Linked DNA regions of Pseudonocardia sediminis. Each later gene encodes a partner of the first gene's protein in a complex. Links are inferred from orthologs where the notes say so. Each region holds a gene or a part of one and is shown on either strand. Other genes may lie near its edges.

Evidence for each region.
Region 2: the proteins of mfd (region 1) and uvrA are in contact, whole or in part, in a crystal structure (PDB 4DFC), measured with the Escherichia coli proteins. The link is inferred for Pseudonocardia sediminis from one-to-one orthologs.

The regions. Positions count from the first base shown.
Region 1 is NZ_SHKL01000001.1:761,246-771,150, forward strand. Bases 3,386-7,508 are described here. They hold mfd (transcription-repair coupling factor), read left to right. Parts: upstream 3,386-3,696; coding sequence 3,697-7,308; downstream 7,309-7,508. Other genes in these bases: EV383_RS03715 (siderophore-interacting protein), read left to right, coding at 3,386-3,563; EV383_RS03725 (S41 family peptidase), read left to right, coding at 7,373-7,508. Outside these bases: EV383_RS03700 (NAD-dependent epimerase/dehydratase family protein), read left to right, coding at 20-1,057; EV383_RS03705 (DUF2277 domain-containing protein), read left to right, coding at 1,138-1,407; EV383_RS03710 (hypothetical protein), read right to left, coding at 1,544-2,428; more of EV383_RS03715, read left to right, coding at 2,718-3,385; more of EV383_RS03725, read left to right, coding at 7,509-9,905. UniProt on the Escherichia coli protein: Couples transcription and DNA repair by recognizing RNA polymerase (RNAP) stalled at DNA lesions. Mediates ATP-dependent release of RNAP and its truncated transcript from the DNA, and recruitment of nucleotide excision repair machinery to the damaged site.
Region 2 is NZ_SHKL01000001.1:2,505,635-2,514,842, reverse strand. The notes cover bases 738-4,163. They hold uvrA (excinuclease ABC subunit UvrA), read right to left. Parts: upstream 3,860-4,163; coding sequence 938-3,859; downstream 738-937. Other genes in these bases: EV383_RS11720 (glycosyltransferase family 2 protein), read left to right, coding at 738-1,002. Outside these bases: EV383_RS11725 (hypothetical protein), read left to right, coding at 1-28; more of EV383_RS11720, read left to right, coding at 25-737; EV383_RS11710 (MBL fold metallo-hydrolase), read left to right, coding at 4,286-4,960; EV383_RS11705 (hypothetical protein), read right to left, coding at 5,109-5,426; EV383_RS11700 (response regulator transcription factor), read right to left, coding at 5,589-6,242; EV383_RS11695 (sensor histidine kinase), read right to left, coding at 6,239-7,813; EV383_RS11690 (hypothetical protein), read right to left, coding at 7,762-8,265; EV383_RS11685 (hypothetical protein), read left to right, coding at 8,405-8,821; EV383_RS32625 (hypothetical protein), read right to left, coding at 9,021-9,143. UniProt on the Escherichia coli protein: The UvrABC repair system catalyzes the recognition and processing of DNA lesions. UvrA is an ATPase and a DNA-binding protein. A damage recognition complex composed of 2 UvrA and 2 UvrB subunits scans DNA for abnormalities.

The DNA.
Region 1 (9,905 bases):
TCACGGAAGGACCTCCACGATGCGAGTACTGCTCACCGGACATCAGGGCTACCTGGGCACGGTGATGGCGCCGATCCTCGCCACCGCCGGCCACGACGTGACCGGGCTGGACAGCGGGCTGTTCGCCTCCTGCGTGCTCGGCTCGCTGGACCACCCGGACGTTCCCGGTGTCGAGGTCGACGGCCGGGGCGTGGACCTTCGTGACGTGACCGTCGAGCAGCTGGCCGGGTACGACGCCGTCGTGCACATGGCCGCGCTGTCCAACGACCCGCTGGGCTCGCTGGCGCCGGAGATCACCTACGACATCAACCACCACGCGTCGACGCGCCTGGCCCGCCTGGCCAAGGACGCCGGCGTCTCCCGGTTCGTCTACGCCTCCACGTGCTCGGTCTACGGTGCGCAGTCCGGCGACGACCTCGTCGACGAGGACGCCCCGCTCAAGCCGGTCACCCCCTACGCGATCTCGAAGGTCCGCGTCGAGGACGACCTGGCCGAGCTGGCCGACTCCGGGTTCACCCCGGTCTCGATGCGCAACGCGACCGCGTTCGGCTTCTCGCCGCGGCTGCGCGCGGACATCGTGCTGAACAACCTGGTCGGGCACGCGGTCCTGTCGAACGAGGTCAAGGTGCTCTCCGACGGCACGCCGTGGCGTCCGCTGGCGCACGCCGAGGACATCGCCGGCGCCGTCGTCGCCGCGCTGAAGGCTCCGGCCGACGTGGTCAGCGCGCGGGCCTACAACGTGGGCACCGAGCGCAACAACCGGACCGTGGCCGAGATCGCCGCGGCCGTCGTCGAGGCCGTCCCGGGCTCGGAGCTCAACATCACCGGCGAGGCCGGCAACGACCCGCGCTCCTACCGGGTCGACTTCGCCCGCGCCCGCAAGGAGATCGGCTTCGAGGCGCAGTGGACGATCCCGGACGGCGCGGCGCAGCTCGCCACCGAGTACCGCTCGCGCGGCCTGACCCGCGACGCGTTCGACAACCGCTTCACCCGCCTGGCCGTCCTCAACGCCCGCCAGAAGGCCGGCGAGCTGAACGAGGCCATGCACGTCATCTGAGCACCACGTGCTTCACGAACGGCACGTCCGGGCAATAGCGTTGCCCGGACGTGCCGTTCGTTCGTGAAGGGGGATCCACGATGTGCCGGAACATCCGCACGCTGCACAACTTCGAGCCGCCGGCCACCGGTGACGAGGTCCAGGCCGCGGCGCTGCAGTACGTGCGCAAGATCAGTGGCTCGGCGAAGCCGTCGCAGGCCAACACCGAGGCGTTCGACCGGGCCGTCGCGGCCGTCACCGAGGCCACCCGGGAGCTGCTGGGCGAGCTGGTGACCACCGCCCCGCCCAAGGACCGCGAGATCGAGGCCGCCAAGGCCCGCGCCCGCTCCGCCGAGCGCTACGCCCGCTGACCCGTCTCCCCGGCGAGCCGTCGAGCGACCGGCACTCTCGTCGCAACCTTTGCCACGAGAGTGCCGCTCGTCGACCCCGGAGACGCCGAACGGGCCGCCACCCGTGGGGTGACGGCCCGTGTGCGCGGGGTCGGGGTCAGACCGTGGCGGCGACCTCGGCGCGGAACTCCTCCGGCTGCAGCGGGGCCAGGTCGGAGACGCGCAGGAAGTCGCCCAGCGTCGTCCCGGTGGCGCCGCTGTCGACGTTGCGCGGGCCCTTGTCGGCCCGGACGTCGTCGAGGTTGATCGTGCGCAGGTCGTAGGAGAACCGCGTCACGCCCGAGGTGTTCGGGGCCGAGGCGTGCAGGTGGTTCGACGAGAACATGAAGATGTCACCCGAGTCGCCGGCGATGCGGATCTCCCCGCGGGACTCGAACTCCTCCAGCGGCACCGGGTGCGGCCGGGTGTCCGAGGTGGTGTTCGCGGCGGCGGCCGAGCGGTGCTTGGAGACCCACTCGTCGTAGTCGTACTGGTTCGACGCGTTCTTCACCGGCTTGTCGAAGTAGTCGGTGAACATGCTCATGACGTTGTCGCCGACCACCGGGAAAACGGGGGTCCAGTAGTTCACGAGCTGCTGCGGGTGGCCGTACCACATATCGCGGTGGGCCTTGTAGTTGTAGCTCACGCCGGCCGTCAGGAACTGATCGGCGGGAATGACGCGCAGACGCGGGATGTCGAAATAGGTGCGCTCCGGGTCCACCCCGAGATCGGTGGCGAACTGCTGGCAGAGCTCCTTGGTGCGCTGACCGTTGGTGAACTCGCGCTTGAGCGGCTCGACCCGCTTGATGAACTCGTCGACGTCCATCTCGTACTGCGCGCGTTCGGGATCGAGACCCTCGAACGCCTGCCCGATCAGGTCCTTCGCGTGGTCCGCGAGCGCGTCCGCACCGTTGACGTCGGTGTAGAGGTAGAAATTGCCCTCGAACAGCGATTCACGGCGCTCGTCGTCGCCGACCCGCCGATTCAGATAGACCGTGATCAACGCGATTCTCCCTCGTCATGCGCTTTCCGGGACCGTCCTCCGACGAACGGGACGTTACCTGGCTGTTTGGGCGATGACGTACTAACGGCGATAGTAGATGCGCACTACTGTCCGGCGTAGTGATCGGCGGAGATCGACTTCGGAGAGTGTCCGATCGAATCCGGACCGTACTCAAGATCGAGTCGTGACGAGCGCTCCGGCCCCGCCGGGAGATCGGCCGACCTGGACCGGTGGCGACGCCTCGTGATTAGCTGAGGCTTGGCTCAGTAGACGGCGGCGGGGGATGGCGATGACGACGGTGGCGGACCGCTCGACGGTGCGGGTGGTCGAGGTGCACCGCCTCTCGGACGCGTTCGTGCGCGCCGAGCTGGAGGGGGCCGCGCTGGCCGGGCTGGGCCTGCCGGGCGTCCCCGACGAGGCCTGTGTGTTCCACTTCCCGCTGCCCGGCGGTGGCGTCGACGACCACGGCCGGTGGTACACGCTGCGCCGGGTCGCGCCCGACGCCCGTCGCGCCACGATCGACGTGCTCTGCCACGAGGGCGGGGTCGGTGCCGGCTGGGCGCGCCGCGCCGCCGTCGGCGACGAGCTGGGTGTCTCCCGGGCCAACAGCTGGTTCCGCCGTCCCGCCGACGCCCGGTGGCAGATCCTCGTCGGCGACGCCGCGGTGCTCCCGGCGATCGCGCGGATCGTGGAGGAGACCCCGGACGGCCTGGCCACCGAGGTGGTCGCCGAGCTGACCGAGGGGTCGGCGCAGGCGCAGGCCGCCGAGATCCCGGCCCTGCCGCCCGGCGCCCGCGTGCGCCGGGTGCTCGCGGCCCCGGGCACCAGCGCGCTCGACGAGATCGTGCGCGGTCTCGAGCTCCCCGACGGGCCGGGTTACGTCTACGTCTGCGGCGAGGCCGCGGCCACCCGCGCGGCACGCAAGGTGCTGCGTCACGAGCGCGGGCTCCGGTCCGTCGACTACGGGGTGCTGGGCTACTGGCGTCGCGACGCGGAGCGCTTCCGCGAGCGCTACGCGGCCGCCCCCGACCGGTTCGCCCACGCCTGGGCCGAGGCCGAGGCAGCCGGTGGCGGCGACGAGGAACGCGTACTGGATCTCTACGAGTCGACGCTGTCGCAGGCCGGTCTGATCTGACCCGCCGCGGCGGGCGCGCCACCCGGCGCCCGGCGTATCGTCAGGACCGACATCCCACCCGGAGATCCCTGACCCGGGCAGGGGTCTGTCCTGTGCGTCCCCACCTCGAGGAGTCTGCGCCGTCGTGGCCATCCTGTCCGGCCTGCTCGCCTCCGCCCTGTCCGACTCCGGCCTCCGCGCCGCGGTGGACGCCGCCCGCGCCGCCGACCCCCGCACCGCGCAGACCCCCGCGGTCCGCGTCGAGGGACCGACCGCGCTGCGCCCCCTGCTGACCGCCGGTCTGGCCGGCGACGGCGGCTCGACGGTGCTGGCCGTGACGGCCACCGACCGGGAGGCCGAGGACCTCGCGGCCGCCGTCGCCGACCTGCTCGCGGTCACCCGGACCGAGGACGACCCGGTGCTCTCGGGCCTGGCCACCGACGCGGTCGTGGTGCTGCCGTCGTGGGAGACGCTGCCGCACGAGCGGCTCTCGCCCCGCGCGGACACCGTCGCCCGCCGTCTGACGATCTTCCGCAGGCTCGCGACGCCGGAGACCGCGCCGCGGGTGGTCGTCTCGTCCGCGCGCAGCCTGATCCAGCCGATCGCACCCGGGCTGGGCGGGCTGGCCCCGATCAGCCTGCGGGCCGGGGACGAGTACGACTTCGAGGCCCTGCTGGAGCGGCTCGTCGAGCTCGCCTACACCCGGGTCGAGATGGTCACCGCGCGCGGCGAGTTCGCCGTCCGCGGCGGCATCCTCGACGTCTTCCCGCCGACGGCCGAGAGCCCGGTGCGCGTCGAGTTCTGGGGCGACGAGGTCTCCGAGCTGCGCACGTTCGCCGTCGCCGACCAGCGCTCCGTCGAGCCGGTCGACGAGGTCGTCGCCACCGCCTGCCGGGAGCTGCTGCTCACCGCGCCGGTGCGCGAGCGCGCCGCGACGCTGGCCGCGGCGCAGCCCGAGCAGGCCGGCCTGAACCGCAACCCGCTCTGGGAGCTGCTCGACCACCTCTCGCAGGGCATCCCCAGCGAGGGCATGGAGTCGTTGATCCCGGTCCTGGTCGGCCAGGAGATGGACCTGCTGCCCGACCTGCTGCCGGCCGGGACCCGCGTGCTGCTCGCCGACCCGGAGCGGATCCGCACCCGCTGCGCGGACCTGGTGCGCACCGGGCAGGAGTTCCTGGAGGCGTCCTGGCTGGCCACCGGCTCCGGTGGCGCCGCCCCGATCGACGTCGGCGGCTCGGCCTACCGCGGCCTGGCCGAGGTGCTCGAGCACGCCACGGCGTCCGGGCGTCCGGTGATCGGCCTGTCCCCGCTGCTGTCGGGCGCCGACGACGCACTGGTGCCCGGCATGCACGAGATCGAGCCCTATCGCGGCGACATCGAGCGCGCGCTGGTCGACCTGCGGGCGCACACCGCGTCCGGCGGGGCGGCGGTCCTGGTGCTGGCCGGGCAGGGCACCGCGTCGCGCTCGCTGGAGCAGCTGCGCGAGGCCGAGGTCCCGGCGACGCTGGTCGAGAACCTGACCGACGTGCCGGACAAGGGCATGGTGACGGTGACGTGCGGGCGGATCCTGAACGGGTTCACCGCCACCGAGATCGGGCTGGTGCTGCTCTCCGAGGCCGACCTGACCGGCAGCCGCGCCGGGCTCGACGCCGCGCCGAAGAAGATGCCCGCCCGCCGTCGCAACGCCGTCGACCTGGCCGCGCTGCAGACCGGCGACTTCGTCGTCCACAACCAGCACGGCATCGGCAAGTTCGTCGAGATGCGCGAGCGCACCGTGCAGGGCGCCACCCGCGAGTACCTGGTGCTCGAGTACGCCTCGTCCAAGCGCGGGCAGCCCGCGGACCGGTTGTTCGTCCCGACCGACGCCCTCGACGAGATCAGCCGCTACGTCGGCGGCGAGCAGCCCACGGTGAACAAGCTCGGCGGCGCGGACTGGTCGAAGACCAAGGGCCGCGCGCGCAAGGCCGTCCGTGACATCGCGGCCGGACTGGTGCAGCTCTACGCCGCGCGCCAGGCCTCGCCGGGGCACGCGTTCGGTGCGGACACCCCGTGGCAGCGCGAGCTCGAGGACGCGTTCCCGTTCACCGAGACCCCGGACCAGATCTCGGCGATCGACGAGGTCAAGCAGGACATGGAGCGCGCGGTCCCGATGGACCGGGTGATCTCCGGCGACGTCGGGTTCGGCAAGACCGAGATCGCGGTGCGGGCGGCGTTCAAGGCGGTGCAGGACGGCAAGCAGGTCGCCGTGCTGGTGCCGACGACGCTGCTGGCCACCCAGCACCTGTCCACGTTCTCCGACCGGATGCGCGCCTTCCCGGTGACGGTTCGCGGGTTGAGCCGGTTCACCGATCCCGGCGAGGCGAAGCAGACGATCGAGGGGCTGACCGAGGGGACCGTCGACGTCGTCGTCGGGACGCACCGGCTGCTGCAGACCGGGATCCGCTGGAAGGACCTCGGCCTGGTCATCGTCGACGAGGAGCAGCGCTTCGGCGTCGAGCACAAGGAGCACATCACGGCGCTGCGCGCGCACGTCGACGTGCTGACGCTGTCCGCGACGCCGATCCCGCGGACCCTGGAGATGAGCCTGGCCGGCATCCGGGAGATGTCGACGATCACCACCCCGCCCGAGGACCGGCACCCGACCCTGACCTACGTCGGCGCCTACGACACCAAGCAGGTCGGCGCCGCGATCCGGCGCGAGCTGCTGCGCGACGGCCAGGTGTTCTACGTGCACAACCGGGTCTCCTCGATCGACAAGGCGGCGAAGACGCTGCAGGAGCTGGTGCCCGAGGCCCGGATCGCGGTCGCCCACGGCCAGATGAACGAGGACGTCCTCGAGCGCACCGTGAACGGCTTCTGGCACAACGAGTACGACGTCCTGGTCTGCACGACGATCGTCGAGAACGGCCTGGACATCTCCAACGCCAACACGCTGATCGTCGAGCGCAGCGACACTCTGGGCCTGTCCCAGCTCCACCAGCTCCGGGGCCGGGTCGGGCGTGGCCGCGAGCGCGGCTACGCCTACTTCCTGTTCCCGCCCGAGCACCCGCTCACCGAGACCGCGCACGACCGTCTGGCCACGATCGCCCAGCACTCCGAGCTCGGCTCCGGTGCCGCGGTGGCGATGAAGGACCTGGAGATCCGCGGCGCGGGCAACATCCTGGGCGCGGAGCAGAGCGGGCACATCGCCGGCGTCGGGTTCGACCTCTACATCCGCCTCGTCGGCGAGGCCGTGGCCGCGTTCCGCAAGCAGTCCGGCGGCGACGGCGCGGAGGAGCCGGAGCCGCTGGCCGAGGTGCGGGTGGACCTGCCGGTCGACGCGCACGTGCCGCACGACTACGTCGACGGTGAGCGGCTGCGTCTCGAGGTCTACCGCAAGATCGCCGAGTCCTCCGACGAGGAGGCGCTCACCGCGATCGTCGAGGAGCTCACCGACCGCTACGGCGAGCCGCCGACCCCGGTGCTGAACCTGCTGGCGGTGGCCCGGTTCCGGCAGCTGTGCCGTCGTCTCGGGGTCGCCGAGGTGGCCGCGGCCGGGACGCAGATCCGGATCGGCCCGGTGACGCTGCCGGACTCGGCGCAGATGCGGCTCAAGCGCCTGCACCCGAAGTCGGCCTACAAGCCGGCGTCGGGCCTGGTCACGGTGGCCAAGCCGGTCGAGGGCGGGCGGATCGGCGGTGCCGCGATCCGTGACACGGCGCTGCTGGACTGGTGTGCCGAGCTGCTCGGCCAGCTGGTCCCGGCTCCTGCCGCCGCCCCGGCCTGACCACCCGGCGGGGCGGGCCGGTCGCCCGGCACGAAATGTCGGTGCCGGGAAGTAAATTCGGTCCATGGCCCACCTGCGCTTCCCGCACCTGCACGGCGACACCCTGGTCTTCACGGCCGAGGACGACGTGTGGACGGCGCCGCTGAGCGGCGGCCGGGCGTACCGGCTCACCGCGGACGCGGTGCCCGTGTCCACGCCGCGGATCTCCCCGGACGGCACCCGGGTGGCCTGGGCGTCGCGGCGGGACGGGGCCCGCGAGACCTACGTCGCCGACGTCGACGGGGGCGGGCTCCGGCGGCTGACCTACTGGGGCGACCCGGCGGGCGCCTGCGCCGGGTGGACCCCCGGCGGCGAGGTCGTGGCGCTGACCAGCAACGAGGACGCGACCACGCGGCGCTGGGCCTACGCGGTCCCGGCCACCGGTGGCGCCCCGCGCCGGCTGCCGTACGGGCCGCTGGCCGCGCTCGCGCTCGACGCCGGCAGCGGGGCCGTCGCGATCCTGACGCACGGCGCGCGCGAGGCGGCCTGGTGGAAGCGCTACCGCGGAGGCACCGCCGGGAAGATCTGGCTCGACGCGGACGGGTCCGGCGAGTTCGCGCGGATCGGCGCGGATCTCGACGGGCAGCTCGAATGGCCGATGTTCGTCACGTCGGAGGGGGAGACGCGGCTGGCGTTCCTGTCCGACCACGAGGGCTGGGGCAACCTCTACTCCCTGGCCCTGGACGGCACCGGACTGCGCCGCCACAGTGACCACGGTTCCGGGGACCACGGCTCCGACGGGGCCCCCGCCTTCTACGCCCGGCACGCCTCGACCGACGGGCGGCGGGTGGTCTACGAGTCCGCCGGGCAGCTCTGGATCGTCGACTCGCTCGCCGCCGGTGCGTCCCCACGACGGCTCGACGTCACGCTCGGCGGGCCGCGCTCGGCACGTGAGCCGTTCCGGGCGACGATCGCCCGCGACCTGGGCGGGGTGTACCCGGACAAGGCGGGCCGCACGAGCATCGCGACCGTCCGTGGCACCGTGCACCGGCTCACCCACCGCGACGGCCCGGCGCGGACGCTGCTCGCCGAACCGGGCGTCCGGGCCCGGATGGCGCACCCGCTGGGCGAGGACCGCGCCGTCTGGGTCGACGACGCCGAGGGCGCCGACGCGGTGTGCGTCGCCCCGCTCGACGTCCGCGCCGAGGGGGCCGCTCCGCTGCGCCGCTACGGGGCCGGCGAGATCGGGCGGGTGCTGGAGCTGACCGCGGCACCGGACGGGTCGGCCGTCGCCCTGGCGACGCACGACGGGCGGCTGCTGCTGCTCGACCTCGGCCCTTCTGCCCCCTCCGACGAGTCCGACGCTGCCCCGGCCCCCGGGGATCGCGTGCCGGGGACTCTGCGCGAGCTGGCACGTGGCGGGGCCGGTGAGGTGGCCGACCTGAGCTGGTCGCCGGACAGCACGTGGCTCGCGTTCTGCGACCCGCCCGAGCCGGGCCTGTCCCGGATCGTGCTGGCCAAGGTGTCCGACGGAGAGCTGGTCGAGGTCACCCCGGCCCGCTTCCACGACAGCGACCCGGTGTTCACCTCCGACGGCAAGTACCTGGCGTTCCTGTCCCGGCGGGTGTTCGACCCCAGCTACGACCACCACGCGTTCGACCTGGCGTTCCAGACCGGGTGGAAGCCGTTCCTGGTCCCGCTGGCCGCGCGCACGCCGTCGCCGTTCGGGGCCAGCCCGGACGGGCGCCCGGTGACGCCGGGGGAGGAGGGCCCGGACGACCCGCCCGCCCCGTCGCGGCGCAACGGGGCCCGCAGCGAGGAGTCCTTGACCGACGCCGAGCGGGCCGACGCGGAGGCGGCGGATGAGGTCGACGCCGAGGAGAAGCCCAGGAAGAAGGACAAGAAGGCGCCGCCGGAGGTGGTCGTCGACGCCGAGGGCCTGCCCGACCGCGTCGTCGGCATCCCGGTGGAGGCCGGCCGCTACCACGGCATGACGGCGGGAAAGGGCTGCCTGCTCTGGCTGCACCACCCCGCATCCGGCGTGCTCGGCGACAGCCGCGCCGACGACGACGCCGAGCACGAACGTCCCTGGCTGGAGCGTTACGACCTGGCCAAGCGCACGCTCACCACGATCGCCGACCCCGGTGGCCCGTTCGCGGTCAGCGGCGACGGCACCCGCGTCGTGCTCCGGGACCGGGCCAAGCTGCGCGTGCTGCGCACCGACCGGTCGGGCCCCTCGGCGCCGTCGGAGGACGACAACGGCGGCTCCGACGAGTTCGACATCGACACCGCGCGGCTCGTCGTCACCGTCGACCCGACCGCCGAGTGGCGGCAGATGTTCGACGAGGTCGTGCGCCTGATGCGCGACCACTTCTGGACCGAGGACATGGCCGGTGTCGACTGGGAGGCCGAGGCGGCCCGCTACCGCCCGCTCGTCGACGAGCTGGGCAGCCACGACGACCTGGTGGACCTGCTCTGGGAGCTGCACGGCGAGCTCGGCACCTCGCACGCCTACGTGATGCCGACCCGGTTCACCGGTGACGCGACCGGCCGTCCGGGCCTGCTCGGCGCCGACCTCGAACCCGACCCCGGGTCCGGCTCCGAGTCCGGTGGCTGGC
Region 2 (9,208 bases), 1.7 Mb from region 1 along the record:
CGACGGCTCCGCGTTCACGCTCCGATGACGACGCCGGGGCCGGCACGGCCCGGGGTCCCCGCCGTGTCGGTGTGCATCCCCGTGTACCAGGGTGCAGCTCTGATCAGCCGGGCCGTGCGCAGCGTGCTGGACCAGACGTTCGCCGACTTCGAGCTGGTCGTCCGGGACAACGGGTGCACCGACGGCACCGCGGACGTCGTGGCGTCCTTCGAGGACCCGCGGATCCGGCTGGAGCGCGCGGACCCCACCGTGACGCTGGCCGAGAACTGGAGACTCGCCGTCGAGCTGGCCCGCGCACCGCTGGTCAAGATCGTGTGCGCGGACGACGTCCTGTACCCGGACTGCCTGGCACAGCAGGTCGCCGCGCTGGGCGACGACCGCTTCTCGCTGGCGTCGGGGCGGGTCGACATGCTCGACGAGAACGGCCGGGTCCTGGTCCCCGGTCGCGGGCTGCGCGGCCTGACCGGGACCCGATCGTCGCGGGAGGTCGCCCGCCGGATCGTGCGCCACGGCGGGAACCCGGTCGGGCAACCCGCGGCGGTGACGTTCCGCCGGGCGGCCTACGACGCCGCCGGTGGGTTCGACGGCGACAAGGTGTTCCTGATGGACATCGACCTGTGGGCGCGGCTGCTGCCCCACGGCGCGCTGGCCGGGTCGCGGGAGACCGTGGCCGGGTATCGGATCAGCGCCGCCACCGTCTCCGGCCGGGCGGGACGCCGGGAGTTCCGGGCCCAGCGCGCGTTCACCGCCGCCCTGGCCGCGGACCCGGCCTGGCGCGTGCCCCGCCGCGACGCCGTCGTGGGCGTCCTCGGGGCGTATGCGGCGCTCGCCCGTCGCCACGCCCTCGTCCTTGCGACCCGCCTGCGCAACGCCCGGCCGGCGCCGCGCAGGCAGAGCGCCGGCCCGGCGCGGGTGCCGGGAAGCCGGGCGGACGTGCTCAGCCCGCCGCGGCCACCTTCCGGCGCCGCGCCGGACGGGCGGCGGGCTTCTCCGCCGGCGTGACGAGCGGACGCAGGAACCGGCCGGTGTGGCTGGCCTCGTCCGCCGCGACCTGCTCCGGCGTGCCCTGCGCGACCACGGTGCCACCGCCCTCGCCGCCCTCGGGACCCATGTCGATGACCCAGTCCGAGGTCTTGATGACGTCGAGGTTGTGCTCGATGACGATCACCGAGTTGCCCTTCTCGACCAGGCCCTGGATCACGCCGAGCAGCTTGCGGATGTCCTCGAAGTGCAGGCCGGTGGTCGGCTCGTCGAGGATGTAGACGGTCCGGCCGTTGGTGCGCTTCTGCAGCTCGCTGGCCAGCTTGACGCGCTGTGCCTCGCCGCCGGACAGCGTCGGGGCGGGCTGCCCGAGCCGGACGTAGCCCAGGCCGACGTCGACCAGCGTCGTCAGGTAGCGGCTGATCGAGGTGATCGGCGCGAAGAACTCCGCGGCCTCCTCGATCGGCATGTCCAGCACGTCGGCCACGGTCTTGCCCTTGTAGTGCACCTCGAGGGTCTCCCGGTTGTACCGGGCCCCCTTGCACACCTCACAGGGCACGTAGACGTCCGGCAGGAAGTTCATCTCGATCTTGATCGTGCCGTCGCCGGAGCACGCCTCGCAGCGTCCGCCCTTGACGTTGAACGAGAACCGGCCCGCCTGGTAGCCGCGCACCTTCGCCTCGGTGGTGGAGGCGAACAGGTTGCGGACCTTGTCCCACACCCCGGTGTAGGTGGCGGGGTTCGACCGCGGGGTCCGCCCGATCGGCGACTGGTCCACCCGCACCAGCTTGTCCAGCTGGTCCACCCCGTTGATCCGGGTGTGCCGGCCGGGCACCTGGCGGGCGCCGTTGAGCCGGTTCGCCAGGACCGTGGCCAGGATGTCGTTGACCAGCGTCGACTTGCCGGAGCCGGACACGCCGGTGACCGAGACGAGCCCGCCGAGCGGGATGTCGACGTCGATGCCGTGCAGGTTGTGCTCGCGGGCCCCGACGACGGTGAGCTTGCGCTTCGGGTCGAGCTTGCGTCGCCTCTCCGGCACGGCGATCGAGCGCCGGCCGGAGAGGTAGGCACCGGTCAGCGACGTGTCGTGCGACTCCAGCCCCTCGACGCTGCCGCTGTGCACGATGTAGCCGCCGTGCTCGCCGGCGCCCGGCCCGATGTCCACCGCCCAGTCCGAGGACCGGATCGTGTCCTCGTCGTGCTCGACGACGATCAGCGTGTTCCCGAGGTCCCGCAGCCGGGTCAGCGTGTCGATCAGTCGCCGGTTGTCGCGCTGGTGCAGGCCGATCGACGGCTCGTCGAGGACGTAGAGCACCCCGACCAGGCCGGACCCGATCTGGGTGGCCAGCCGGATCCGCTGCGCCTCGCCACCGGAGAGCGTGCCCGCGGCCCGGTCCAGCGAGAGGTACTCCAGCCCGACGTCGAGCAGGAACCTCAGACGGGCCTGGATCTCCTTGAGCACCGCACCGGCGATCATCGCGCCGCGCTCGTCGAGCACCATGTGATTGAGGAAGTCCGCGCAGCGCGCGACCGACATCGCCGACACGTCGGCGATCGAGCGCTCCCCGAGGGTGACCGAGAGGACCTCGGGCCGCAGTCGCGCTCCCCCGCAGGCCGGGCACGGGACGTCGCGCATGTAGCCCTCGTAGCGCTCGCGCTGCGAGTCCGACTCCGTCTGGTCCAGGCGCCGGTCGAGGAACGGGATGACGCCCTCGAAGTTGGCGTAGTACGAGCGCTCGCGGCCGTAGCGGTTGCGGTAGCGCACGTGCACCTGGTCGTCGCTGCCGTGCAGGACGGCCTTCTGGGCGGCCGCGCCGAGCTTGCTCCACGGCGTGTCCATCCGGAAGCCGATCGCCTTCGACAGCCCCGACAGCAGCCGTCCGAAGTACTCGGCGTTGTGCCCGCCGGCCCACGGCGCGATGGCACCGCCCTCGAGCGTCTGGTCCGGGTCGGGGACGACCAGCTCCGGGTCGACCTCCTTCTTGATCCCGATACCGCTGCACTCCGGGCAGGCGCCGTAGGGCGAGTTGAACGAGAACGTGCGGGGCTCGAGGTCGTCGAGGCTCAGCGGGTGCCCGTTCGGGCAGGCCATCCGCTCGGAGAACCGGCGCTCGCGGTTCGTGTCGTCCTCCTCGAGGTCGACGAAGTCCAGCACGACGAGGCCGTCGGCCAGGCGCAGCGCGGTCTCCACCGAGTCGGTGAGGCGCTGCTTGGCGCTCGCCTTGACCGAGAGCCGGTCCACGACGACCGCGATGTCGTGCTTCTCCTGCTTCTTGAGCTTCGGCGGCTCCGAGAGCGGGTGCACCGTGCCGTCGACGAGCACGCGGGAGTAGCCCTGGCTCTGCAGCGAGGAGAACAGGTCGACGAACTCGCCCTTGCGGGTCCGGACGACGGGGGCGAGCACCTGGAAACGGCTGCCCTCGTCCATCTCCAGGACCTGGTCGACGATCTGCTGCGGCGTCTGCTTCTCGATCACGTGCCCGCAGGTGGGGCAGTGCGGGATGCCGGCGCGGGCGTAGAGCAGGCGCAGGTAGTCGTAGACCTCGGTGATCGTGCCGACCGTGGACCGCGGGTTCCGGTTGGTCGACTTCTGGTCGATCGACACCGCCGGGGACAGCCCCTCGATGAAGTCGACGTCGGGCTTGTCCATCTGGCCGAGGAACTGCCGGGCGTAGGCCGAGAGCGACTCGACGTAGCGGCGCTGGCCCTCGGCGAAGATCGTGTCGAACGCCAGGCTGGACTTGCCGGACCCGGACAGGCCGGTGAACACGATCATCGCGTCGCGCGGCAGGTCGAGGTCGACCCCGCGCAGGTTGTGCTCGCGTGCGCCACGCACGACCAGCCGTGGGCCGTCCGGGGCGTCCTCGGCCCGGCGCAGGACGGCGGAACGACCGTCGGTGCTGTGGTCGGTCACGATGCGCGCCTCCTGGAGCGGACGGATGTGTCGTCGGCACGGTGTGCGGGCGGTGGCCGCGCGGAGCGGCGGACGCACCCTGCCGCGCCCTCGATCGATGCTAAGCGGGGCCCCCGACAAGAACCTGCCGAGTGGGACTCCTGGGGATCCCGCTCGGTGGGCGACCGTCCGGACGCGACGAGCGCGCGCCCTCGGTGGCGGCGCCACCGGGCCGACGATCCGTTCAACACCGGACGGACCGCTCGTCTTCCCCACCGGACCCGGCCGGTCTCCGTGGTCGGCAGACCGGAACCGGAGGATCCGGATGCAGGGTCGCACACATGTTCGACGTGGATCGTGCGGGGGTCTGCACCCCGGCACGGACCGGCCCCGGCTCGATAGGGTGCCCGGGTGGACGTCCTGGAGAACTACAGCGGGCACACCGACCCCGGCGGAGCGGCGATCCGCCGCGATCTCGACGCACTGACGATCACCAAGGTGTCGGTCGGCGAGATGGACAACAACGCTTATCTGCTCGTCTGCAAGGCCACCAACGAGGCCCTGCTGATCGACGCGGCGGCCGAGCCGGAGCGCCTGACCGAGCTCGTCGGCACCGGCGACGACCGTGCCGACCTGCGCCATCTCGTCACGACGCATCGTCACCACGACCACTGGCAGGCCCTCGGCGCCGTGGCCGGGATGTTCGAGCCGCGGCTGATCGCGCACCCGGTCGACGCCCCCGAGCTGCCGATCCCGATGGACGAGTTCGTCGAGCACGGCGGCCGGATCCACTTCGGGAACATCGAGCTCGAGGTGATCCACCTGCGCGGGCACACGCCCGGCTCGGTGGCCCTGCTCTACCGCGACCCGGTCTCGCCGCACCTGTTCACCGGTGACTCCCTGTTCCCGGGCGGGCCGGGCAAGACCTGGTCGGCGGAGGACTTCGAGTCGCTGGTCTCCGACCTGGAGAACCGGGTCTTCGGCGAGCTGCCGGACGACACCTGGGTCTACCCGGGCCACGGCGACGACACGACCCTGGGCACCGAGCGCCCGGCCCTGCCGGAATGGCGTTCGCGGGGCTGGTGAACCGATCTCACCGTCCGGGGGCGTCTGCGCGATGCAGGCGGCCCCGGCTCTGCGGGACCAGCAGATCCGCCTCAGAGCGTGATCAGCATCCGGGCAGCGTTTCGCGTCAGGTCTGACGCGTTTCGCTGCCCGTCTGGCGATCTTGCGGTCAGCCGAGGGGAAGGGCGTTCTCGTCCGGCGTCAGATCCGGGTAGAGGTCATAGGGAATGTCCTCCTGGTCCGTGAGCGGAGCCGTGTCCTCGGTCACGCAGTGCCACTGGATGGTCGACTGCTGCGGCGGACCGAAGATGCGGAAGTCGACCCGCCCCTCGCCGAACTGAGTGTCGGCACCGCACGGCAGACCGCGCAGGTCCTCGAGCTTGGTGATCGAGGTCAGGCCTGCGGAGTCTCCACCTTTCGGCGAAGCGAGTGCCGTTCCTGCGCCGAGGAGAAGAGCCCCCGCGAGGATGGACACCGCGACCGCCACTGCGCGTCTCTGCATGATCCGGATAACGACAGGTGGCCATGCGGGTGATCTTGGTTCACCCGTTCGAGCGCGGCCGGCGATCGAGGCCTTCGAACGCAGCTGGACGAGGAAGCCGGGCAGGCCGACGCGGGCGGCCGGCTGAGCGGACGCGCGGCCGGGGTCTCAGAGCGGCCCGACGCCGAGGCCCGCGTCCCGTGCCTTCGCCACCGCCGCGGACCGGGTCGCGACGCCCAGCTTCGCGAAGACGTTGCTGACGTTGTTGCGGACGGTCTTCTCCGACAGCGAGAGCCGGCGGGCGATGGCCGCGTTCGTCAGGCCGTGGGCGGCGAGTCCGAGGACCTCGCGTTCGCGACCGGTCAGGGACGGGAACGGCATCGCGGGCGAGGCGTCGCTCCCGGCGCTGAACCACTGCCGGACGCGGGCGGCGATGCCGTCCCCGACGACCATCCCGCCCTCCGCGACACCGACGATCGCGCGTTCGATCTCGGCTCGCCCCGCGCCCTTGAGCAGGTAGCCGGACGCTCCCGCCCGCAGCGCGGCCGAGATGGCCTGGTCGTCGTCGAGCATGGTCAGCGCCAGCACGGCGGTACGCGGGTCGGCCGCGCGGAGGGCGCGGGTGGCGTCCACCCCGTTGGTCCCGGGCATGTGCAGGTCCATCAGGACGACGTCCGGGGCCAGGTCGCGGGCCTGCCGGACGGCGTCGTCGCCGTCGACGGCCTCCCCCACCACCTCGATGCCGGTCATCGCGCGGACCGCGCTGCGGATCCCCTCCCGGTAGAGCGGATGGTCGTCGACGACGAGCACACGCACGGTCATCGGGACTCCAGGGGCAGCCGGACCTCGAGGGTGGTGCCGGGGCCGTCGTGGTGGACCATCCGCCCGCCGACCTCGTCGACGCGCCGTCGCACCGACGCCAGGCCGACGCCGGGTTCGGCGCCGGGCCCGATCCCGCACCCGTCGTCGGTGACCCGCACCCGCAGCTCACCGTCGCGGCGAACGGACACCGCGATCCGGGACGCGCCGGAGTGCCGGCAGGCGTTGGTCACCAGCTCGGCCGCGACCAGGTAGGCGGCCACCTCCACCGCGGCCGGGACCTCGCCGAGCTCCCCGACGTCGACCTCGACGGCCCGCCCGGCCGAGGCGGAGCGGGCCCCGAGCTCGCGCAGCGCGCCGGCCAGACCGAGCTCGTCGAGCGTCGCGGGGCGCAGCTTGCGGGTGACCGCCCGGACGTCGTGGACCGCGTCGCGCAACGCGACGGTGAGCCGGTCGAGAAGGGCCAGCCCCTCGCGCGGGTGCTCGGTCATCAGGTCCCGCGCCGACTCGGCCTGCAGGCGCGCGGCGGCGAGCGCGGTCCCGACCCCGTCGTGCAGCTCGCGACGCAGACGGCGGCGTTCCTCCTCGCGGGCGACGACGACCCGTTCACGCTCACGCTGCAGCTCCCCCATCAGCAGGACACCGTGGGCGGCGACGGCGGCGTGCGCGGCGACGTCGTCGACGGCCCGGCGCTCGGCCCGCGTCAGCCCGCCGCGGGCGGGGACGACCCGGAGGGTGCCGACCGGACGTCCCGCGTGACGCAGCGGCAGCTCGAGCGGATCCGCCCCGGCCACCCCGCTGGAGAACGTCGCGCCGTCGGTCATCACCAGGGACAGGTGCCGCAGCCGCAGCGCCCGCACCACGCCGTCGAGGATCTCGGGTAGGACGACGGTGGTGAGCTGGTCGGGGGTGACCGCCGAGCCCAGGCGTCGGCCGAGCGCGGTGGTCGTCACCAGCGGGTCCTCGGCCTGGCCGTGGATCACCCGGTTGACCGTCCGGCGCAGGACGTGGTGCAGCGGCAGGACGAGCATCGCCACCACCGCCGTCGCGACGATCGGCGCCCCGGTGCTCGCGCCCACCGCCCCGCCGAGGAGCCCGACGATCCCGGCGTAGGCGGCGGCCACGATCGCGGTGAGCCCGCCGTAGACCAGCGACCGGCGGACCACGATCTGGAGGTCCCACAACCGGTGTCGGGTGACCGCGACCAGGAAGCACACCGGGAGCGCCGCCATCGAGACCGCGGAGAGCGCCGTGGCGTCGAGCAGGATCGCGAGTCCCGTCCAGACGACGCTCACCCCGACGCCGTAGAGCACCCAGGCCAGGGCTCGGCGGCGGTCGGGGTCGGCGCGGCGCCACCGCAGGACCAGTGACGCGACGGCGAGCGCGACGCCCGCGAGCAGCACCGGGCCGCTCGCGAGGTCGACCAGCCTCGACGTCGCCACCGGGACCGCCACCGGGTTCGGCCCGATCGTCGCGTCGAGGACCGGGCCGTCCAGCCGGTCGTAGGGCGTGATCGCCCAGCTCAGCGTGCGACCGTGACGGCGACGACGCTGACGGCGAGCGCCGGACGCCACCGGCCCGACGCGAGAGCACCGTCCGGGACGCCGTGCGGCACGACGGTCAGCAGCGACAACAGGCCCGGCACCCACACCCAGGCCGCCACCCAGAACGCCCAGCGGTCCCCCGGCAGCCCGTCGACGACCTGCAGCCCGTGGACGCCGTACGCCCGGGTCGTCAGCGCGGCCGCCAGGCTCAGGGCGACACCCAGGAACACCGGTCCCAGCAGTCCGGCGGTGCGGCGGGCGACCAGCCAGGCCCCGACGACGGCATACGAGACGGCTCCGACGAGCAGTATCGGCCAGAAGACGGGCCCGTCCTCGGCGGGTGCGCCGGCCGCGACGTTGGCCGCGACCAGCGCACATCCGCCCGCGCAAATCCCGAGGACGGCCGCGCCGGAACCCACCCCGATGACCGCGCGCGACGGCCACGGCCGGTGCCGGGCGGCGCGGCTGACGAGGGCGGTCACCGGTGAAGAGTCGCCGAACACGGCCCGTTCGTCACGGGACGAGATGTCCCGACATGGACGGGACCCTCGTCTCGGGCGCCCGAGACGGGGTGACGAGCACCCTGACGCACCCGTCCAGCCCGGACCTCCGGAGGCCGTCATGACCCGTCCCGCCACTACGCCCCCGACCGTCGCCCGGCGGCGTCCCCCGGTCCCGGTGGTCGTCGTCGCCGTGATCGTCGTGGTGCTGACCGGGTTCGGATGCTTCGGGCTGGTCTACTTCGGCCTGTTCGTCTCCCCCGACGTCAACCCCGCGGTCGGCAGCCCGGCCGCCGTGGCCTTCGCCGCCGTCGGACTGGTCCTGACCATCACGGCGGCGGCGAGCCTGCCGGGGCTGTGGCGCGGGCGCCGCGGCGCCTGGCACGTGCTGACCTGCCTGGTCACGGCGCAGCTCTACTTCGGCTCGTACAAGCTGCTCGTGGAGGGCGAGACCGACTCGGCGATCTTCATGGTCGCCAACCTCGTCGTGGGGGTGCTCCTGCTGCTCCCGGCCACCCGGCGCCACGTCTCGGCGTAGGCGGTCACAGGCGTATCGCGGTCCGGACGAGGCCGGCGACGGCCCCGGAACGACGGTGCGGCGGCCACGCGACGACCGTCGAGACGGCCGGCGCAACCCCGGAGCAGGGCCCGGCGATCGCGCTGCGGCTCGCGGCCCTGCCCGAGGACGGGCCGACCGGCGGGTTCGACGACGCCGGGGTGATGCCGTGGTGAAGGGACTACGCGGCGTCGCGCGCCGGGGTGTGGACGTCGATCGGGGCCCACGGGCCGTTCGCGCGGGCCGCCTCGCTCGGCTCGTGCGGCCAACCCGGGTCGGCGTACTCGGTGCTGCTCTCGCTCATACGGCCAGAGTCCCGGCCCGGCTGAGACGGCAGGTGGAGACGGGACGACTGTTGTGTGACGACCG